2 linked regions of the Paeniglutamicibacter kerguelensis genome follow. Each later gene encodes a partner of the first gene's protein in a complex. Links are inferred from orthologs where the notes say so. Each region holds a gene or a part of one and is shown in the gene's direction. Other genes may lie near its edges.

The links.
Region 2: the proteins of hisF (region 1) and hisH are in contact, whole or in part, in a crystal structure (PDB 6RU0), measured with the Thermotoga maritima proteins. The link is inferred for Paeniglutamicibacter kerguelensis from one-to-one orthologs. Residues at the interface, in WP_004080486.1 of Thermotoga maritima: Met1, Leu2, Ala3, Arg5, Ser40, Glu41, Asp45, Glu46, Ala70, Glu71, Ile73, Asp74, Ile75, Pro76, Phe77, Asp98, Lys99, Ser122, Gln123, Glu161, Thr195, Leu196, Asn247, Arg249, Glu251; in WP_004080484.1 of Thermotoga maritima: Asn15, Arg18, Arg22, Arg117, Leu118, Pro119, His120, Met121, Gly122, Trp123, Asn124, Asn134, Gly135, Tyr136, Tyr138, Val140, Tyr158, Glu180, Lys181, Ser182, Ser183, Lys184, Ile185.

Annotation. Positions count from the first base shown.
Region 1 is NZ_JAGIOF010000001.1:2,195,210-2,205,561, reverse strand. What follows is about bases 5,033-8,029. They hold hisF (imidazole glycerol phosphate synthase subunit HisF), read left to right. Parts: upstream 5,033-6,144; coding sequence 6,145-6,915; downstream 6,916-8,029. Other genes in these bases: JOF47_RS09970 (TetR/AcrR family transcriptional regulator), read right to left, coding at 7,757-8,029; JOF47_RS09975 (GNAT family N-acetyltransferase), read left to right, coding at 6,890-7,660; hisG (ATP phosphoribosyltransferase), read left to right, coding at 5,231-6,079; JOF47_RS09990 (phosphoribosyl-ATP diphosphatase), read left to right, coding at 5,033-5,116. Also shown: rpe (ribulose-phosphate 3-epimerase), read left to right, coding at 1-163; nicotinamide riboside transporter PnuC, read left to right, coding at 483-1,184; bifunctional diaminohydroxyphosphoribosylaminopyrimidine deaminase/5-amino-6-(5-phosphoribosylamino)uracil reductase RibD, read left to right, coding at 1,184-2,248; JOF47_RS10005 (riboflavin synthase), read left to right, coding at 2,258-2,890; ribB (3,4-dihydroxy-2-butanone-4-phosphate synthase), read left to right, coding at 2,887-4,170; ribH (6,7-dimethyl-8-ribityllumazine synthase), read left to right, coding at 4,167-4,649; more of JOF47_RS09990, read left to right, coding at 4,853-5,032; more of JOF47_RS09970, read right to left, coding at 8,030-8,326; JOF47_RS09965 (amidase), read left to right, coding at 8,531-10,352.
Region 2 is NZ_JAGIOF010000001.1:820,827-831,162, forward strand. What follows is about bases 5,233-8,213. They hold hisH (imidazole glycerol phosphate synthase subunit HisH), read left to right. Parts: upstream 5,233-6,394; coding sequence 6,395-7,033; downstream 7,034-8,213. Other genes in these bases: JOF47_RS03655 (histidinol-phosphate transaminase), read left to right, coding at 5,233-5,676; hisB (imidazoleglycerol-phosphate dehydratase HisB), read left to right, coding at 5,774-6,394; JOF47_RS03670 (hypothetical protein), read left to right, coding at 7,035-7,184; priA (bifunctional 1-(5-phosphoribosyl)-5-((5-phosphoribosylamino)methylideneamino)imidazole-4-carboxamide isomerase/phosphoribosylanthranilate isomerase PriA), read left to right, coding at 7,252-7,995; JOF47_RS03680 (SseB family protein), read left to right, coding at 8,149-8,213. In the rest of the region: GTPase HflX, read left to right, coding at 1-961; JOF47_RS03640 (ATP-dependent DNA helicase), read left to right, coding at 954-2,960; transcriptional repressor LexA, read right to left, coding at 3,063-3,782; JOF47_RS03650 (LysM peptidoglycan-binding domain-containing protein), read left to right, coding at 4,069-4,449; more of JOF47_RS03655, read left to right, coding at 4,561-5,232; more of JOF47_RS03680, read left to right, coding at 8,214-9,063; JOF47_RS03685 (MFS transporter), read left to right, coding at 9,060-10,336. UniProt on the Escherichia coli protein: IGPS catalyzes the conversion of PRFAR and glutamine to IGP, AICAR and glutamate. The HisH subunit catalyzes the hydrolysis of glutamine to glutamate and ammonia as part of the synthesis of IGP and AICAR.

The DNA of each region.
Region 1 (10,352 bases):
CCTGCAGGTCGACGGCGGGGTGACCCGCGAAACCATTCTGCGTGCGGCCGAGGCCGGAGCGGACGTGTTTGTCGCGGGGTCGTCGGTCTACGGCACGGAGGACCCTGCCGTGGCCGTCGACACATTACGAAACCTCGCGGCCCAAACGCCTGTATCCGTGTAATACTAAGAGCTACAACTACACAACGTGCTCCGGGGTCGGTGTAAGTCCGAACCGGCGGTTATAGTCCGCGACCCGCGCCAAAGACGTTCCTGACGGAATTTCGGAGGCACGGCTGAACTGGTGAAATTCCAGTACCGACAGTTAAAGTCTGGATGGGAGAAGCACGTACACGCAACACCTAAACCCTCACGGGTGGTGCCAAGAAAAGACGGCGGAAGTCTACGGACTTCCGATCCTCAAGTTCAGGCAGCCCCGTTCAGGATGGCAGTGAACCGTCGTATCGAAACCCCCGGAGCCGCCGCGGCTTGACAGGAGGACGATGGATTTTCTGCGGTGGCTCATTGAAGCTTTCAACTCTTACATCACGATTGGTAGCAGCGCACTGCTGGTACGCGAAGTCGTGGGCAACATCTTTGGCTTGGCTTCCGCCCTGGGCGGCATCCGCCGCAAGGTCTGGGCCTGGCCGGTCGGCATCATCGGCAACGCCCTGTTGCTGACCGTCTTCCTCGGCAGCATCTTCGGCAACGACGGAACCGCCAACCTGCTCGGCCAAGCCGGGCGACAAATCATGTTCATTGCCGTTTCCATTTACGGTTGGCGTCGCTGGAAGTCCAGCCAAAATTCCGGGGGCAGCGCAGTCACCCCGCGCTGGGCCACGAAAACGGAACGACTCGGCATGGCCGCGATCCTTGTCATTGGCACCGTCGCACTCACACCGATCTTCGGGGCACTGGGCTCCTACGATCCGGTGTGGGCCGACGCCTGGACCTTCGTGGGGTCGCTGCTCGCCACCTACGGCATGGCCAGGGGGCTTGTCGAGTTCTGGCTCATCTGGGTACTGGTCGACGTGGTCGGGGTGCCCCTGCTTTTCAGCGCCGGATACTACGCAAGCGCCTTCATGTACCTGTTTTATGGGTGCTTCACCCTCATTGGCTTCTTTGTTTGGTGGAAGGCCCAAAACAGCTCCAAGCCAACCATTGAGGCGAAAATGCCCGATCCCACGGTCAAGGTGGGCAACTGATGCAAGCGGACCGCCGGATCGCCGGAATGCGGGTTGCCCTGGAACTGGCCAAACGCGGAGTCCGCGGGGCCAACCCGCTGGTGGGCGCTGTCATCATTGATTCGTCGGGAAGCATCCTCGCCACCGGATACCACCGTGGTGCGGGAACGCCCCATGCGGAAGCCGACGCCCTCACCCGGCTCGGCCCCATCCCGGCCGACGCGGCCCGCGAGGCCACCATGCTGGTGACCCTCGAGCCGTGCAACCACGTGGGACGGACCGGACCCTGCGCCCAAGCGATCATCGATGCCGGCATCGGCAAGGTCGTATATGCGGCAAAGGACGAGGGTTCGGAGGCTGCCGGCGGTGCCGCGCGGCTGCGCGCCGCCGGGGTGAACGTCGAACAGGGCCTGCTGGAAACCGATGCCCTTGACCTGAACCACCGCTGGTTCCTTGCCCGTGCCGGGAAACGTCCATTCACGACGCTGCACCTGGCCCAGACGCTCGACGGGCGGATTGCCGCCGCGGATGGAACCAGTCAGTGGATCACCTCGCCGGATTCCCTGCGCCATGCGCACCAGATCCGCTCGCGGGTGGACGCCATCGTGGTCGGCACCGGCACGGTGCTTGCCGATGACCCGCGGCTCAATGCGCGAGACGAACACGGCCGGCCCTTCGACCGCCAACCCCGCCGCATTGTGATGGGGGAGCGCGAGATCCCGGCGGGGGCAGCCCTCGCCGCCGATGCGAACTGGGAACAGATCCGTTCCCACGACCCGCGGATGGTGCTGGGGCGGCTGCACGAAGCGGGGATCTCCCACGTGCTCATTGAGGGAGGATCCTCGATCATCACGGCGTTCCTGGCCGAAGACCTGGTCGACGAGATCTACCTCTACCAGGCGCCCATTTTCTTGGGCGCCGGTCGACAAAGCATCGGGGACCTCGGGGTCGGCACGCTGGGCGACGCCCGTGCCTTCCGCCTTGATCCCATCGACGGTGAATCGGTGCAAATCCTCGGCACCGACACCCTCACCCACCTAGAACCAATTCCGGTCCGGCTGCCCGGGCGCAGCACCGCATCGTAAGGACAACAAATGTTTACAGGAATCATCAGCGGCATGGGCCGCGTCGAAGCGGTGAACGCCGAACCCGAGTCCGACTCCGTGGTGCTGCACATCAGCGCACCGAACCAGACCGAAAACCTCGGCCTGGGCGGATCGATCGCCATCAACGGCGTGTGCCTCACCGCAACCAGCATCGAAGGCGACTCGCTCGCACTCGACGTCATGGGCGAAACCCTCCGGCACACCACGATTGGCGGGCTCAAGGCGGGCGAGGCAATAAACCTCGAACGTTGCGTGCAGGCGGGTGGGCGCCTTGACGGGCACGTGGTGCAGGGGCACGTGGACGGCGTGGGCACGCTGCTGGAGCACGAAACCCTGGGTGCCTGGGACCGGTTCCGGTTTGCCATTCCATACCCGCTTGCCAGGTATGTGGCCAAGAAGGGCTCGATCGCCATCGACGGGATTTCCCTGACCGTCACTGAAGTGGCAGACGCCAACGAAAAGGACCAATGGTTCGAAGTGGGAATCATTCCCACCACGCTGCGCGAAACCACGTTGGGTCAGCGGGAACCGGGCGACAGCGTGAACCTCGAGGTGGACGTGATGGCCAAGTACGCCGAACGCCTTGCCTCCTTTAACCCAGCCGAAGGGGCAACACCATGAGCACCGAAACAATCCGCCTTGATTCCATAGCTTCGGCGATCAGCGCCATGGCCGCCGGCAAGGCAGTGGTGGTCGTGGACGATGCGGACCGCGAAAACGAAGGCGACATTATTTTCGCCGCGGAATTCGCCACGCCCGAACTCATGGGTTGGACCATCCGGCATTCCTCGGGCGTGGTCTGCACCCCGATGACCGGCGACCGGGCCGACGCGCTTGGCCTGCCTCCCATGGTGCAAAACAACCAGGACGCCAAGGGCACCGCCTACACGGTGTCCTGCGATGCCGCCCACGGCGTGAGCACCGGCATCAGCGCGGCCGACAGGGCCCTGACCTCGCGCATCCTGGCCGATCCGGCCTCCGGGGCTGACCTCATTACCCGTCCGGGGCACATTTTCCCGCTGCGCGCGGTGGACGGCGGCGTCTTGGTGCGCCGCGGCCACACCGAGGCCAGCGTCGACCTGTGCGTGGCTGCCGGGTTGGAACCGGTGGGCGTCATCGCCGAACTGGTCCACGACGACGGCTCCATGATGCGGTTGCCCGCGCTGCGTGAATTTGCCGACCTGTGGAACATCCCGCTGGTCAGCATCGAGGACCTGGCAGCGTGGCGCGCAAGCTGCGATGCCGAGCCGGTGATCGGCACCAAGGCCTCGGCCGTGCAATCGGGACCCGAGGTCAAGGTCCCCACCCCGCACGGGGAATTCATGGTGCGGGCCTGGCTCGAGCGGTCCACGGGCGTCGAACACTTGTCCCTGAGCGCGCAGGGGCCGGACGGCACGATGCCGTTCGAGCCGCTGGTGCGGGTGCACTCCGAATGCCTCACGGGCGACGTTTTCGGTTCCTACCGTTGTGACTGCGGCGAGCAACTGTCTGCCGGCCTGCAGGCCATCAACGAATTCGGCGGGGTGCTGATCTACCTTCGCGGACACGAAGGACGAGGCATCGGACTTGCCAACAAGATCCGTGCCTATGCCCTGCAGGACGGGGGAGCGAACACCGTGGCGGCCAACGAACAATTGGGGCTGCCGGTGGACGCACGCAACTACGATGCCGCCGCGGCGATCCTTGACGCAATGGATATCCGCAGCGTCAGGCTTGTCACCAACAACCCGCTCAAAGAGCAGTGGTTGAAGGAAGCCGGAATCGACGTGACCGAACGGGTTCCCACCCGTGTTGCGGCACGACCGGAAAACCTTGAATACCTACGTACCAAGCAGGAATTGCTGCACCACTCGTTGCAGCTTCCGACCACAGTAACCACCAACCCAGGAGTTGAATCATGAGCGGACACGGCGCACCAACCATCGGCGCAGAAGAACTAGCGGCAGCCGGCAAGGCCGGCATGCGAGCGGTCATCGTGGCGGCCAGCTGGCACACCCAGATCATGGACGGGCTCATCGACGGCGCCAAGCGTGCCGCCATCGACGCCGGAATCCAAACGCCGGACATCGTTCGGGTCCCCGGGACCTTCGAGCTTCCCGTGGCTGCCGCGCGGTTGGCGCCGGACTACGACGCGGTGATTGCCTTGGGCGTAGTCATCCGCGGCGGAACCCCGCACTTCGACTACGTGTGCCAGGGTGCAACGCTGGGGCTCACCGACGTTTCGGTGCGAACCGGTGTCCCGGTTGGCTTCGGCGTATTGACCTGCGACAACGAAGAGCAGGCAATTGCCCGTGCAGGGTTGGAAGGCTCCGTTGAGGACAAGGGCTATGAGGCCATGAGCGCCGGACTGCAGACCGCAGTGGCACTGACCCGCCGCTGACACCCACGTTGCGTGGCCCGCGGTTTGCCTTTCCGGGGCATCGGTTCCGGGAGGATGAACGGCGGGCCACACGCAACACTCCGGCGGCCCCACCAACACCCGCAAAGTCATCCTCGCGTCATGTTCGGTCCCGAGCGCGAGTCCTTCGTCACATTGGGCCGGTGGTTGTGAGTGCGCCGGACACGCAGGGCTAGGCTGTTTATGTGAAAACTTTTGACACCCTCTTCGCCGAGCTTTCCGAGAAAGCCAAGGCCCGCCCCGAAGGTTCGCGTACCATCGCCGAACTGGACTCGGGCGTCCATGGCATCGGAAAGAAGGTCGTGGAGGAAGCCGCCGAAGTGTGGATGGCTGCCGAATACGAAAGCAACGAAGCGGCCGCCGAAGAAATCTCCCAGCTGCTCTACCACCTTCAGGTGATGATGCTGGCCAAGGGCCTGACTCTGCAGGACGTTTACAAGCATCTCTAGCCGCCGCTTTCGGGGCTGGTATTTGTATCACCCCCCGAGCCGCGGTGGCCAACAAGCAAAAATTTGTTGTCCTGATGCCGTAAAAATCCAAAAGTCAGAAACGAGAAACACCTCATGTTGCGTGTAGCACTTCCCAATAAGGGAGCCCTCTCAGAAATCGCTTCAACCATGTTGCTGGAGGCTGGCTACGTCCAGCGCCGCGACAACCGCGAACTTGTCATGGTTGACCCGGAAAACGACGTCGAGTTCTTCTACCTCCGCCCCCGCGACATTGCCGTGTACGTCGGCGGCGGAATCCTTGACGTCGGAATCACCGGACGCGACCTGTACCTGGACGCCGATGTCAACGACCACGTGGACGAGGTCCTGCCGCTGGGCATCGGCGCCTCCACCTTCCGCTTCGCCGGACCCGCGGGCACCTTCACCTCGCAGGATGAACTTTCGGGCAAGCGCATTGCCACGAGCTACGACACCCTGTTGCGCAGCTACTTGGCCGACAGCGGCATCGACGCCTCGGTGGTCCGCCTCGACGGTGCCGTGGAATCCTCGGTGCGCCTTGGCGTGGCAGATGCCATCGCCGACGTCGTGGAAACCGGCAATACGCTCAAGGCCGCAGGCATGGAAATCTTCGGGGATCCGATCCTGAAGTCCGAGGCCGTGCTGATCGGCCGCACCGGCCGCAACCCGGCCGGCCTCGACGTGCTCAAGCGCCGCCTGACCGGTGTGCTGGTTGCCCGCCGCTATGTCATGCTCGACTACGACGTGCGCCGCGACCAGGCCGACGAAGCCTGCCGCCTGACCCCCGGACTGGAGTCCCCGACGGTTTCTCCGTTGCAGGATTCGGACTGGGTCGCCGTGCGTGCCATGGTCAAGAAGAACCAGACGAACAACATCATGGATGAGCTCTACGATCTGGGCGCGCGTGCGATCCTAGTCAGCCAGATCCACGCCTGCCGCATCTGATTCCGTCGTTTGCGCCATCCCTCAAAGAACACCACCTTCATAACTTTTCTAGGAGTTGATCCTTTATGAGCGTTGCGATCCGTGTGATCCCGTGCCTCGACGTGGATAACGGCAGAGTCGTCAAGGGAGTGAACTTTGAGGGGCTGCGCGATGCCGGCGACCCCGTGGAACTGGCCAAGCGCTACAACGCCGCCGGTGCTGACGAAATCACGTTCCTCGACGTGACGGCTTCCTCGGGAAACCGCGAAACCACCTACGACGTCGTCGCCAAGACGGCGGAGGAAATCTTCATTCCCCTCACCGTTGGCGGCGGCGTGCGTGCCGTCGAAGACGTCGACCGCCTGCTGCGCGCAGGTGCCGACAAGGCCTCGATCAACACCGCCGCGGTTGACCGCCCCGAGGTTATCAACGAAATCACCCGTCGCTTTGGATCCCAGGTACTGGTGCTTTCGCTCGACGCCCGCCGCACCAACGATCCAAACGTTGCCTCGGGCTTCGAGGTCACCACCCACGGCGGACGCACCGGCACCGGCCGCTGCGCCGTGGCCTGGGCCAAGGAAGCCGCCGAGCGCGGCGTGGGCGAGATCCTGCTGAACTCGATCGATGCCGACGGCACCAAGGACGGCTTCGACCTTGAAATGATCCGCGCCGTTCGCGCCGAGGTCACCGTTCCGTTGATCGCCTCGGGTGGTGCAGGCGGACCGGAACACTTCCCGCCGGCAATCGCAGCCGGCGCCGACGCGGTTCTGGCCGCCTCCATCTTCCACTTTGGCCCGAATGACATGATCAAGCAGGTCAAGGACGCCATTCGTGAAGCAGGATTCCCGGTCCGCTAAACCTGCATCCCTGGACGAAACCATGTCCAGGGGTTGGCGGGCACTTGAGGAAGAAGCAGTAGACGGCTGGCTCTGCCGTTTTTCCGGCGGAGTCACCAAGCGGGCGAACTCGGTGCTGCCCTTGGGGGAGCCTGCGGACTTTGCAGCAGCCCTCGCAGCGGTCGAACACCGCTATGCGGATCACGGGCTGCCTGCCGTCTTCCAAGTCAGTCACGACTCGATGCCCGTGGACTTGGACCGGCGGCTTGCCGAACGCGGCTATCTGCTGGATTCGCCGACGCTCGTCCAATACCTTGCGCTCGTTGAAGGCGGCAATGCCGGCGGCGGGGACAATGATCATCGCATCGAATTGGCCGATGAACCGAGCGAATCCTGGCTCGAAACCCTATGGGACGTCGAAGGACCGCATGCACCGGAGGCCCGGGCGCTGAGCCGGCTCATACTGGCCGAAACTCCATCCGTTTATGCATCCCTGGTACTCGAAGGCCGGGTCGAAGCAATCGCCCGGCTTGCCTTGGTCGGGAACCTGGGTGGAATCTACGGCGTGGCAACAAAGACGGGTTCGCGCTCCCGCGGGCACGGCCGTGCCGTGGTTCAGGCGTTGCTCACCGAAGCCGCGAATCGGGATCTCGAAGGGCTCTGGCTGCAGGTCGTCGAGTCGAACGAGATTGCCCGCAGGCTCTACGAATCGCTGGGTTTCGAAACCGTCTCCCGCTATCACTACCGCATCGCGTCTTGCATCTGACAAGTCATAACTGCTAGTCGGTGACGATCCCAGGCGGCGCCGTGACGTGTCCTTCGTCCGCAGCTCGAATTCGTTGTTCCGGGGTCCGTCCTCCGATCAGTCGTTGACCGGAAGAATCGCTTCCAATCCGCGTTCCAATGCCACGCGTGCCGCATCCGTATTCAACTGGTTGGACAGCCAGCGGCTGGAAAGACCTTCAACCAGGGACGTCAGTAACAATGCGGTTCCCTGGCATTGCTCGACCTGCGCTCCGGTGTGCTCGCTGACCAGTTCGGCGACGTGCGACTGCCACGCCGCAGTGGAAGCGGCCAGATGCTCGGCCAGTGGCTGCTCAAAGACCGAGATGGCCCTGATTTCGTTCCACACAATTGATTTCGCACGGACCGACTCGTCGTCCTGGATTTCGCCCAGCAGCAACTCGCGCAACAATCCGTAGGGCTCGATACCACCTGCCACCGGTTCCTCGCGCTGTGCGACCGAGTCCGTGTTGACGTACTCCAGCGTCGCGGCCAGCAAACCGTCCCTGTCGGTGAAGTGGTAATAGACAAGTCCGGTGGAGATGCCGGCTTGCTTGCAGACGTCTTGCACGCGCATGCCACGGACTCCGTCACGGGCGATGCAGATGCTGCACGCCTCAAGAATTCGCTGGCGGGTGTCGTTGGCCATGCCGGAACCAAGCCTTTCAATTGCTGTGAATGCAAGGGATTTTCCGTTTGGCGACCTTGCGGACTTCCGTGTACCGTGGGTCACACGTTATCGTTAACTGAATATCCAGTCAATTTCTGTTTGCTCCTCACGATCGAGACTTTCGCGCCCCAAGCGTTCGAAGCCCGGCGGTGCAGGAACAAGATCCGTGAGGGGAATCCACCAATGGGCCTGCCGTTCAGCATCTATGAAGCTTCCATCGACGACGTCTTGCAGGCGCTCGATGAGGGCACCATCACCGCCGTCGAGCTGGTTGCCGCCCACTTGGCACGGGTGGGACGCTTCGACAGGTCCTCGGTGCGCCTCAACGCCATGGCCGTGCTGAATCCCAACGCCTTTGCCGAGGCCGCCGAATCGGATCGCCGCCGCCGCGCCGGCCAGGCCGGCTCCCTTGAAGGGGTGCCTTTCACCGTCAAGGACAGCTACATGGTCGCCGGGCTCACCGTCGCCGCAGGTTCGCCAGCCTTCAAGGACCTGGTGGCCCAGGACGACGCCTTCACCGTGGCGCGGATCCGCGAGGCCGGGGGAGTGCTGGTGGGCAAGACCAACATGCCGCCCATGGCCGACGGCGGCATGCAACGCGGCGTCTACGGCCGGGCCGAAAGCCCCTACAACACCAACTACCTGGCGGCAGCCTATGCCTCCGGCTCGTCAAACGGCTCGGCGGTTGCCACCGCGGCCAGCATGGGCGTGTTCGGCATGGGGGAGGAGACCGTGTCTTCGGGGCGAAGCCCGGCCTCAAACAACGGCCTCTGCGCCTACACCCCCTCGCGCGGCGTTATCTCGATCCGCGGCAACTGGCCGCTGTTCCCGACCAGGGACGTGGTGGTGCCTCACACCCGAAGCATGAAGGACATGTTCCGCCTGCTGGACGTGATTGTGGTCGACGATGAAAACACCACAGGTGATTTCTGGCGCGACCAGAAAGCGGTTGCGTTGCCCGCGGCCTCAACGGTTCGCCCCGGGAACTATGCGGAACTGACAGACCCCGAGGCCCTGAATGGCAAGCGCTTGGGGGTCCCGCGCATGTACCTCGGCAAGGACGCCGGCTTCCCCCTCGCGGTGCGCGGCTCGATCCTGGAACTCTGGGATGCCGCGCGCACCAGGCTCGAGGCTCTCGGTGCGACCGTCGTCGAGGTCGACCTGCCCATGATCGAAAAATACGAGGGCAACACCCCGGGAGGCGAACAACTCGCGGCGCTCGGCATCCTGCCCGAGGGGTGGATGGACATCGAATTCAACGAAATCCTCGCTCATGGCTGGGACACCTTCTTGCGAGCCAACAACGACCCCGCGCTGAACCGCCTGGCCGACGTCGACCACACCCGGATCTTCCCGGCGCCCGAAGGATCACTGCCCGACCGCTACGAGGAAGTCGAAGACTACGAGAACCGCTACCGCGACGTGGTGAACATGGCGGCCGGCGGGTTGCCGCCGGTCCACTCCCTGCCGGGCTTCGCCCAAGGGCTCCGGTCGCTCGAAGCGCTGCGCAAGGAACTCTTCGAGGACTGGCTGGAGGAGCGCGGGCTGGATGCAATCGTCTTCCCGGCCAATGCCGACGTTGCGGCCCAGGACTCGGATATCAACACGGAATCCGCGGACCAAGCCTGGACAAACGGGGTGTTCTTCTCCAACGGAAATTACGCGTTGCGCCACTTCGGGATTCCGAGCGTCACCGTGGCCATGGGAAACATGCATGACACCAAGATGCCGGTGGGACTGACCATTGCCGGCCCCGCCTATGCCGACAACGAGCTGTTGGCGTGTGCCTACGCCTTCGAAGCGGCGGGTTCGCTGCGCCAGGCCCCGGTACTGGCGCCGCCGCTGCCGGGCGACGGTGTCTGCGGCTCGGGGCGCGCATTCAGCTCGGGGGACCCGGAACCGCTGGAGATCACTGTTGGAGCGGAGTTCGAGCACGGGACCCAGCACGAGGGCGCAAGGTTGTTGCGCATCTCGGGAACCGTGGTGGCACCGGAAAGCGCATCGA
Region 2 (10,336 bases), 1.4 Mb from region 1 along the record:
GGACATCTTCGCCCAGCACGCCAAGAGCCATGAGGGGCGCGCCCAGGTCGAACTGGCTCAGCTTGAATACCTTCTCCCGCGACTGCGCGGCTGGGGCGATTCCATGTCGCGCCAGGCCGGTGGCCGCGTGGGTGCCGCAGGTGGCGGCATCGGCTCCCGCGGTCCTGGCGAAACCAAGATCGAACTGGACCGCCGGCGCATCCGCGACCGCATGGCCAAACTTCGCAAGGAAATCAAGGGTATGCTCCCGGCCCGGGAAGCCAAGCGGGCAAACCGGAAGCGCAACGAAGTGCCCTCGGTCGCAATCGTCGGTTACACCAACGCGGGCAAGTCCTCGCTGCTCAACAGGCTCACGCATGCCGGCGTCCTGGTGGAAAACGCGCTCTTCGCGACCCTGGATCCCACGGTGCGACAGGCCGAAACCGGCGACGGACTGAACTACACGCTCACCGACACGGTGGGCTTCGTCAAGTCGCTTCCCACCCAGCTCGTGGAGGCGTTCCGTTCCACGCTCGAGGAGATCGCGGACGCGGACCTGATCCTGCACGTGGTCGACGCGGCGCACCCGGACCCGGAAGGGCAAATCCAGGCGGTGCGCACGGTGCTCAACGACATCGATGCCCGGAACATCCCCGAAATCATTGTGTTGAACAAGGCGGATGTGGCCGACCCCTTCGTGGTGGAGCGCCTGCGCCAACGCGAGCCGAACCACGTGATTGTCTCGGCCCGCACCGGTGACGGCATCGAAGAACTGCTGCAGAAGATCAGTGCGGCAATTCCGCGGCCCAATGTCCAACTAGAATTGATGATCCCCTACGATCGAGGCGACGTGGTCAATAAGCTCCACGGCGCCGAGGCTGAAATCTTGGCCATCGAACACACCGAAAACGGGACGCGCATGATGGTCAAGGTGCGCGAGGGCATGGCCGCGGAAGTGGAGCAATTTAGTATTCATGGCTGAGGAATCACAAGTCATAGCCCTGTTGGACGCTGCGGTGTCCTCGATGGGCGGGCAGAGCAGGCCGGGCCAGCACGAGATGGCAAAACAGGTCGTGCGCGCCATGGAAACCGGCGAGCACCTTTTGGTGCAGGCCGGGACCGGAACCGGAAAGTCGATGGCTTACCTGGTTCCGGCCCTTGCGCACGCCCTGGACTCGGAAAAGCCCGTGGTGATTTCGACCGCAACGCTGGCCCTCCAAGCCCAGATTGTAGGACGCGACGTTCCGCGGCTCTTGAAGTCGCTGAAGGATGAGCTGCCCCGCGAGATGGAGGTGGCCTTGGTCAAGGGCCGCTCCAATTACGTGTGCCAGTACAAGCTCGGCGGCGGCTACCCGGACGACGACGAGGGAACGCTGTTCTCGATCGAATCCGACGCCCCGGTGGCCGGCGGCTACGCGGACGGCCCGTCCTCCGCACTCGGGCAGGAAGTCGTGCGCCTGCGCCAATGGGCCGAGCGCACCGAAACCGGTGACCGCGACGACCTGACACCGGGCGTCAGCGACAAGGCTTGGCGCCAGGTCTCGGTCAGTGCCATGGACTGCCTGGGATCCCAGAAATGCCCGATGGCTTCCGATTGCTTCAGCGAGATGGCCCGCGCCCGCGCGGCCGATGCCGACGTGGTGATCACCAACCACGCAATGCTCGCGGTGTCGGCGTTCGAGGGCCTGGCCGTGCTGCCGGACTTCGACACGGTCATCATCGATGAGGCCCACGAACTGCAGGACCGGGTGACAAGTTCGGTGACCCGCCCGCTGTCGGTCAACATGGTCCAGACCGCCGCCTCGGCGGCCCGCAAGCATTGCGCGGTAAGCGTCGACGCGCTGAACCAGGGGGCCAAGGCGCTGCAGCGCAGCCTCGAAGGCGTCCCTACGGGCTTGATGGCCCGCGGCCTCAACGAGGAACAAGAAGCAGCGATCAACCAGATCGCCGAGGCCGCACGCGTGGTCCTTTCGGATTCGAAGCCCGAGGCCAATGCGCCGGCGGACGGCGGACGGCAGATGGCTCGTTCGCAGGTCATGTACCTGGTGGAGCAGTGCACCAAGATGCTTGAAATGACCGAGGAGCGGGAAGTCATCTGGGCTTCGCGCCCGGGGCATTTCAGCCCGGGGGAGGGCTACGTCCAGCCGGACGAGTCGAGCCAGCCGACGCTCAATGTCGCACCCCTGTCGGTCGCCGGCAAGCTTCGTGAGGGCCTCTTTGATGGTCGCACCGTCATCCTGACCAGCGCCACCCTGGCCATCGGGGCGGCCTTCGAGCCCGTCGCCGGCGCCTTGGGATTGGTCGGCGACGGCGCACCAACATGGAACGGCGTCGATGTGGGAAGCCCCTTCGACTACCCCAAGCAGGGCATCCTGTATGTGGCAAAGCACCTGCCCAAGCCGGGGCGCCAGATGTCGCAGGAAATGCTCAGCGAGATCGAAGACCTCATCAAGGCTTCCGGGGGAGGGGCCCTGGCGCTGTTCACCTCGCGCCGCGCAGCGGAGGAAGCAGCCGAGATCCTGCGTTCTCGGTTGGACATTCCGATTTTGTGCCAGGGCGAATCAAGCATGAAGGCCTTGGTCGACCAGTTCTCCGCCGAACCGGACACCTGCCTCTTCGGAACCATGACCCTGTGGCAGGGCGTCGACGTGCCGGGCAACGCGTGCCGCCTGGTGATCATCGACAAGATCCCGTTCCCCCGGCCCGACGACCCGCTTTCCTCGGCTCGCAGCCGGGATGTCGCCAAACACGGCGGCAACGGGTTCATGGCCGTGGCGGCGAGCCACGCCGCTGTCAGGTTGGCACAGGGTGCGGGACGCTTGATTCGTTCGGTCAACGACCGCGGAGTCGTGGCCGTCCTGGACTCGCGTCTGGCAACGGAACGCTATGGAAGCTTCCTGCGGGCCTCTTTGCCGCCATTGTGGGCCACCCCGGACAAGCCGACGGTGTTGGCCGCGCTGGAACGGCTCAACGAAACCTAGGAGACATTGCGGTCCATTGGGAGCGCAGGCGTCAATAAACCAATGAGGAAGGGGCCGGTCGATTCGACCGGCCCCTTCCTCATTGATATGCCTGTGACGTCCCTAGATGGAGCGCATGACCGAAACCACTTTGCCCATGACCGTTGCCGCGTCACCGAGGATCGGTTCGTAGCGGGAGTTCTGGGGCAGCAGCCAGGTGTGGCCATCTCGCTGGCGGAAGGTTTTCACCGTGGCTTCGTCGTCGAGCAGCGCCGCAACGATGTCGCCGTTGACTGCTGTTTGCTGACGTCGCACGACAACCCAGTCGCCATCGCAAATGGCGGCATCGATCATGGAATCGCCGCTGACCTTGAGCATGAAAAGTTCGCCATGACCTACGAGCTGGCGCGGCAACGCAAACACGTCTTCCACTGCCTGGTCAGCGAGGATCGGGTTGCCCGCAGCAATTCGGCCCACCAATGGAACCATGGCGGTATCCGCCGAAGTGGTCAGTTCCGAGACATTCATTCCGTTCGCGGCCTTGAGCTCGGCCTGACCGGAAACCACTTCAAGTTTCGTGTCGGATTTGAGTTGCAAAGGCAGCAGGATTTCCATGGCGCGCGGACGTCGGGGATCGCGACGGATATAGCCAAGCTTTTCGAGCTGGCTCAGCTGATGCGTCACGCTCGAGAGGCTGGCCAGGCCCACCGCGTCACCGATCTCTCGCATGGAAGGCGGGTAGCCGTTGGCACTGACCGAGCGCTGGATCGTTTCGAGAACCTTTTTCTGGCGAATGGTCAGGCTCTTCGCGTCTCGCCGAGGGGTTCGTTGTTCGGTCGTCATTCTGTGTGCCTCATCCCGATCGTCGGCGGTTGGCCCGCGCGTTCCGCAATTTGTCGGTGCGGAGTGATGAAGTGAATTCACCGTTCCACAACACTTATCTTAGTGGACGGCGGCGACCCTTTCAAAGATTTGTTCGAACCGATCTGGACACGTGTCGTTGAAAAGTGCTAGAAATAACTTGCGAACTACGAACACATATTCGAAAAATGTGTTCGAACGATAGAAGCTTGTTCGATTTGTGGCCCACTCGCATCGGCCCGTCGTATCTCTAAGGAAAGGCAAAGACATGGCAAACTCTGCTCTCTCGGCCCCGCTCCACCTCGTTCCGGATCCCATCGCGTACCACGCACCGCAGGAGGCTCCGCTGCGGTTGACGCGCCGCGGGAAATTCGTTTTGATCGCCATGCCGATCTTCATGGCCAGCATGGGTGTACTCATGCTTCTCGGCTTGTTCCTGTCACCGGCCAAGGCCTCTGCCGACGTGCCCGTGGGTGTCGCCGCCCTCAGTGTCACCGTGATCGAAGGCGACACGCTCTGGGGGCTGGCTCGCCAGTTCGCGCCCCAGCTTGACCCCCGCGAAGCGGTGCGCCAGATCGCCGAAATCAACAACCTTGAGGGAGACGTCCTGTACGCGGGAACGGAACTCTACATTCCAACGGCACGCTAGCTGCCGCCCCGCAGACGGCGGATGTGACCCCCGCGTCATTGCGAACCGATTGTTACCCCGTTCCACATTGCTGATTCTGATGCCTTGGACCGCGCGCCCTAGACTTATGGGGTGAATGAACGGCTAAATCGCCTGGCAAAATTGCCCCTGCGAGAGAATCTTCAAGGTCTTGAACCCTACGGCGCACCCCAAATTGACGTACCGATCCAGCTGAACGTCAATGAAAACACCCATCCGTTGCCCGAAGCCGTTCATCGCGCGATCGTCGAGGAAGTGTCCGCTGCGGCGCTGGGACTTAATCGCTACCCCGACCGTGAATTCACCGAGTTGCGTGAGCGCCTGGCAGCCTACCTCGGCCACGACCTGAATGCCGAGAATATCTGGGCGGCAAACGGATCCAATGAAGTGCTGCAACAAATCCTGCAGGCATTCGGCGGACCGGGCCGCACGGTCATGGGATTCCCTCCCACCTATTCGATGTACCCGCTGCTGGCCAGCGGAACCGACACCGCATACATTGCCGGTGTTCGCTCCGAGGGCTATGCCCTGTCCGCAGCCGATGCCGCGGAACAGGTGCGCGCCGCGGCACCCAACATCGTTTTCCTTTGCTCACCCAACAACCCGACGGGTACGGCCCTGGGCCTGGATGTCGTCGAGGCCGTCTACGAGGCCGGTGCCGCAAGCAATGCCATCATCATCGTGGATGAGGCCTACGCGGAATTTGCCCACAACGGAACCCTGTCGGCGCTGTCCCTGTTGCCGGGCCGCGAGCGCTTGATCGTCTCACGCACCATGTCCAAGGCCTTCGCCCTGGCCGGGGCCAGGGTTGGTTACCTCGCCGCCGCTCCCGAGGTCACCGATGCCATCCGCTTGGTCCGTCTGCCGTACCACCTTTCGGCGGTGACCCAGGCGACGGCCAATGCCGCGCTCAAGCACGTCGAGGCGCTGCTGGCCAACGTCGAGGACATCAAGTCCCAGCGCGACCGGATCGTCAACGAGCTGACCCGCATGGGCTTGAACCCTGCGTCGTCGGACTCGAACTTCGTGTTCTTCGGCGGCCTCGAGAACCCCCGGTACATCTGGGAGGGCCTGCTGGAAGCCGGAGTCATCATCCGCGATGTCGGCATCCCCGGCCACCTGCGCGTCACGGCCGGCACCGAAGCCGAAACCACGGCGTTCCTGGTCCGCTTGGAAGAACTGCTCAATCAGGGTCCGCACGGGCACTAACGCTAAACTCATAGGTGCGGGGTTGCGCCGGACATATCCGTGTCCCCATCCCCGTGCCTCACATCCTCGTCTAAACGCCTGATCAAAAGGAATGTGCATGTCTGCCGAAAAACTCACGGGTCGTCGCGCTCGCCTCGAACGCACCACCAGCGAGTCCTCCGTCTTTGTCGAACTCGATTTGGACGGCACCGGCCGTTCCGAAATCAGCACCAGTGTTCCGTTCTACGACCACATGCTGACCGCACTTTCCAAGCATTCGCTGATCGACCTCACGGTGCGCGCCACCGGCGACACCCACATCGACGTGCACCACACCGTCGAGGACGTTGCCATCACCATCGGTGAGGTCCTGCGCACCGCGCTAGGCAACAAGGCGGGCATCCGCCGCTTCGGTGAAGCCACGGTTCCGCTGGACGAGGCACTGGCAAACGCCGTCGTCGACATCTCCGGTCGACCCTACCTGGTGCACACCGGCGAGCCCGCGGGACAGGAATACCACCTCATCGGCGGACACTTCACCGGTTCGCTGACCCGCCACGTCTTCGAGGCGCTCACCCTGCACGCCCAGATCTGCCTGCACATGACCGTGATCGGCGGCCGGGACCCGCACCACATCGTCGAGGCCCAGTTCAAGGCCTTCGCCCGCGCACTGCGCGAAGCCGTGGAGCCCGATGCCCGCATCGGCAACGCCATCCCTTCCACCAAGGGTGCGCTGTAAATGGCCGAGCGCAAGAAAGTCACTGTTCTTGACTACGGGTCGGGCAACGTCCGCTCCGCGGTGCGTGCACTTGAGGCGGCCGGGGCCGAGGTAACGCTCTCGGCAAAGCCCGACGACATCCTCAACTGCGACGGACTCTTTGTCCCGGGCGTCGGCGCCTACGCCGCGGTCATGCAGGCGCTCAACGATGTCGGGGCCATCCGCTGGATCGGACGCCGCATCGCCGGCGGCCGACCGGTCCTTGGCATCTGCGTTGGACACCAGATCTTCTTTGAAGAAGGCGTTGAACACGGGGTGCGCACCCCGGGCATGGGCGAATGGCCGGGCACCGTGGAGCTGCTCAAGGCACCCGTCGTCCCGCACATGGGATGGAACACCGTCACGCCCCCGGAAGGCAGCAAGCTCTTCAAGGGCATCGAAAACGAACGCTTCTACTTTGTGCACTCCTACGCGGTGCAGGAATGGAACTTCGACGTGGCCCAGCCTAAGATGCTCCCGCCGCAGGTGACCTGGTCGGAACACGGGGTCCCCTTCGTGGCCGGCGTGGAAAACGGCCCGCTGTGCGCCCTGCAGTTCCACCCCGAGAAGTCCGGCGAAGCCGGTGCGCAATTGCTGCGCAACTGGTTGGAGACCCTCTAACATGTGGACGATCTTGCTCATGCTGTTGGCCGGGCTGCTGGCCGGCGGCGCAATTTCGCTGCGCCAGCAACGGGCACACATCTCCTGGATCATTGCCTGCTGGATCCTCGCCGGCATGGCCCTGATCGCCGGATACCTACTGACCTTCTGAGAACCTTGAGCCGGCACCCAAGCGGTTTCGGCAGGGCCGACGGCCCGGAAAAACCTAAGGATTGATCATGACCAACACGCAAAACCCCATCCTCGAACTGCTCCCCGCCGTCGACGTGGCCGACGGCCAGGCGGTCCGCCTGGTCCAGGGTGAAGCCGGATCCGAAACCGGTTACGGCGACCCCTTGGAGGCCGCACTTGCCTGGCAGAACGCCGGCGCCGAATGGGTCCACCTGGTGGACCTTGACGCAGCCTTCGGCCGCGGCCACAACACCGAGATCCTGCGCCGCGTTGCCGAGGAACTGAGCATCAAGGTCGAGCTTTCCGGCGGCATCCGCGACGACGAGTCGCTGGAGCGGGCGCTGGAATTCGGCGCCACCCGCGTGAACCTGGGCACCGCTGCCCTCGAGAACCCGGAGTGGACCGCCCGCGCCATCGCCCGCCACGGCGACAAGATCGCTGTCGGCCTGGACGTGCGAGGAACCACCCTGGCCGGCCGAGGCTGGACCAAGGAAGGCGGCGACATCTGGGAGGTCCTGGCCCGCCTTGAGGACGCCGGATGTGCCCGCTACGTCGTCACCGACGTGACGAAGGACGGAACCCTGCGCGGCCCGAACGTGGAACTGCTGCGCGAGATGTGCGCACGCACCTCCAAGCCCGTTATCGCCTCCGGCGGCATCTCCAGCCTCGAGGACCTTCGCGTGCTGCGCGAACTGGTCCCGTTGGGCGTTGAGGGGGCCATCGTGGGCAAGGCGCTCTACGCGGGCAAGTTCACCATGCCCGAGGCACTGGATGTCGCGGGCCGCCGCTGACATCCACCCGCACGCCCCTCATCTGCGGGCGAGTTGCACCACACCAAGCACCCCGCCGCCCGCGCCGAGTTCTGCGTGGCAGTAGGGAATCAGGGCCGGTCACCATGCAAATGGCGACCGGCCCTTGTGCATGCCGCACGATAGCATTTGCGTATGAGCGCGAATTCACCTTCTTCCCACGGGGCACCCGAAAGCCCCCGACACCTGCCCGGCCACATTGCCGCGGCTCTGGCCCGGGCCGGATCACCGAGCGACTCCGCCGGGCAAAGTTGGGAAGGCCGCGACCTCAGCGGGGAGGGAAACCCCCTGCACAATTTCGACAACGACAACGGGCTCATCGACGTAAAGCTTGCGGTCGCCATGGATGCACTGATTGCCGGAACCGGCAGCGAGCAAGGCGTCCACGCGGCGCTTGCACAATCACGGATCTACATCGCCGTGGTGGCCCAGCTGGCCGAGGGCGGACTCGGCGAACACGGCTTCACCGAGGAGAAGGAAGCCGACATGGCCCTGGTGACGCTCAACGCGCCGGACGGCCGCAAGGCGCTGCCGGTGTTCAGCAGCGTCGAACGCCTGCAGGCCTGGCACGGCGAGGCCCGCCCGGTTGCCGTGTACGCGCCGCGCGCGGCCCTCTCCGCAGTCGCCGAGGAAGCCCAGATGCTGGTCCTCGACCCCGGGGCCGACTTCACCTTCGTGTTGCGCCGCCCCGGCATGTGGGCCCTGGCCCAGCAAAAGGAGTGGACGCCCAGCTACCTCGACGAGGATCTTGCGGTCATCGTCGCCCAACAGGCGGGAGCCGAAGAGGCCCTGGCGTCGGTCCGCATCGCCCCGGGCCAGGGCGTGGGAAGCCGCACCGCGCAGGGGACAAGTGTGCCCGGCGGGGGATCGGGGCCGGAATTGCGCCTGGAGTTCACCTTCCAGCCGGGAGTGGACGAGGCAACCGCCCGTGCCTGCGTTTCGCGCATCCACTCGGCCCTTGCCGCAAACGCGGACTTCGCCGAAAACGTTGATTCGCTGGAGGTCTCCTTGAAGGCCGGCGCACCGACGCAGCAGGGGCCCAGCGCATGAAATTCGGGCGCTACGGCGAACTGCTCCGGCAACCCGGGGTAGCGCCGCTGCTCCTGGTCGGCATGGTCGCCAGGCTGCCGCATGCGGCCGTTGGCATGCTGTTGCTGCTGCACCTGGTCAACGAGCTGGACCGGGACTGGGGGTCGGCCGGCCTGGTCGTGGCGCTGATGACCATCGGTATCGCGCTGGGCGCACCCTGGCGCGGCCGCGTGGTCGACATGTACGGGCTGCGCCGCGCATTGCTGCCCTCGATCCTCGTCGAGGCGGTGGTGTGGAGCATCGTTCCGCAGGTTTCGTTCGCGTGGGTGCTGCCGCTGGTGTTCCTTGGCGGGCTGTTCTCGTTGCCCGTCTTCTCCGTGGTGCGCACCGCCCTGGGCGTGATGACCACGGGGGAGACCCGCCGTTCGGCCTTTGCGCTCGATGCCATGGCGACCGAGCTGGTCTTCATCGTCGGGCCGGCCACGGCTGGAATCGTTGCCACCAGCCTGAGCACCACCATCGGAATGATCGGCATCGCCGTTGCGGCCTCGCTCAGCGGCCTGGCGCTGATGATCTTGAACCCGCCCACCCGCAGCGGCCAGCCGGGTGCCGTCGCCAAGAATGCGAATCCGCACGAGGAGCGCCTGGCAGCCGAGGCGTCGCTGATCGCCTCCGGCCCCGGCGGGCTGGCGAACGTCGAAGGCGAACTGATCCTGGCCGGAAGTAAGTCGGCCAAGGCCCGTGTTGCGGCACGCGGCAAGGCCTTCCGCAACAAGTTCGGCTGGGTCAGCGCCTCGGTCATCGCCGTGTTCATCGCCGCGTCCGGCGCCGGGCTGGTTCTCTCGGGAACCGAGGTGGGCATGCTCGCGCTGCTTGACGAGAAGGACAGCTCGAGTCAGTTGGGCATCGTGTTCTTCTTCTGGTGCGGCGCCTCGCTGGTGGGCGGGTTGATCTACGGAAGCCTCAGCCGGCGGATCTCGCCGATCGTGTTGCTCCTGGCCATGGCCGTATTGACCCTGCCGATGGCGTTTGCCTCGGACACCTGGTCGCTGGCGCTGCTCTCGATCCCGCCCGGAATGCTCTGTGCACCGGTGCTCTCGGCGGCCTCGGAATGGCTCACCGACCTGGTGGCCGAAAAGCGACGCGGCGAGGCCATGGGTTGGTACGGTTCGGCGCTGACCAGCGGCACCGCCCTGGGTTCCCCGATCACCGGCGCAACAGTCGATTCACTGGGGTTCGCTGCCGCATTCATCGCGGTGGGCTGCATCGGCGCGGCGGTGAGCGTTGCCGCGTT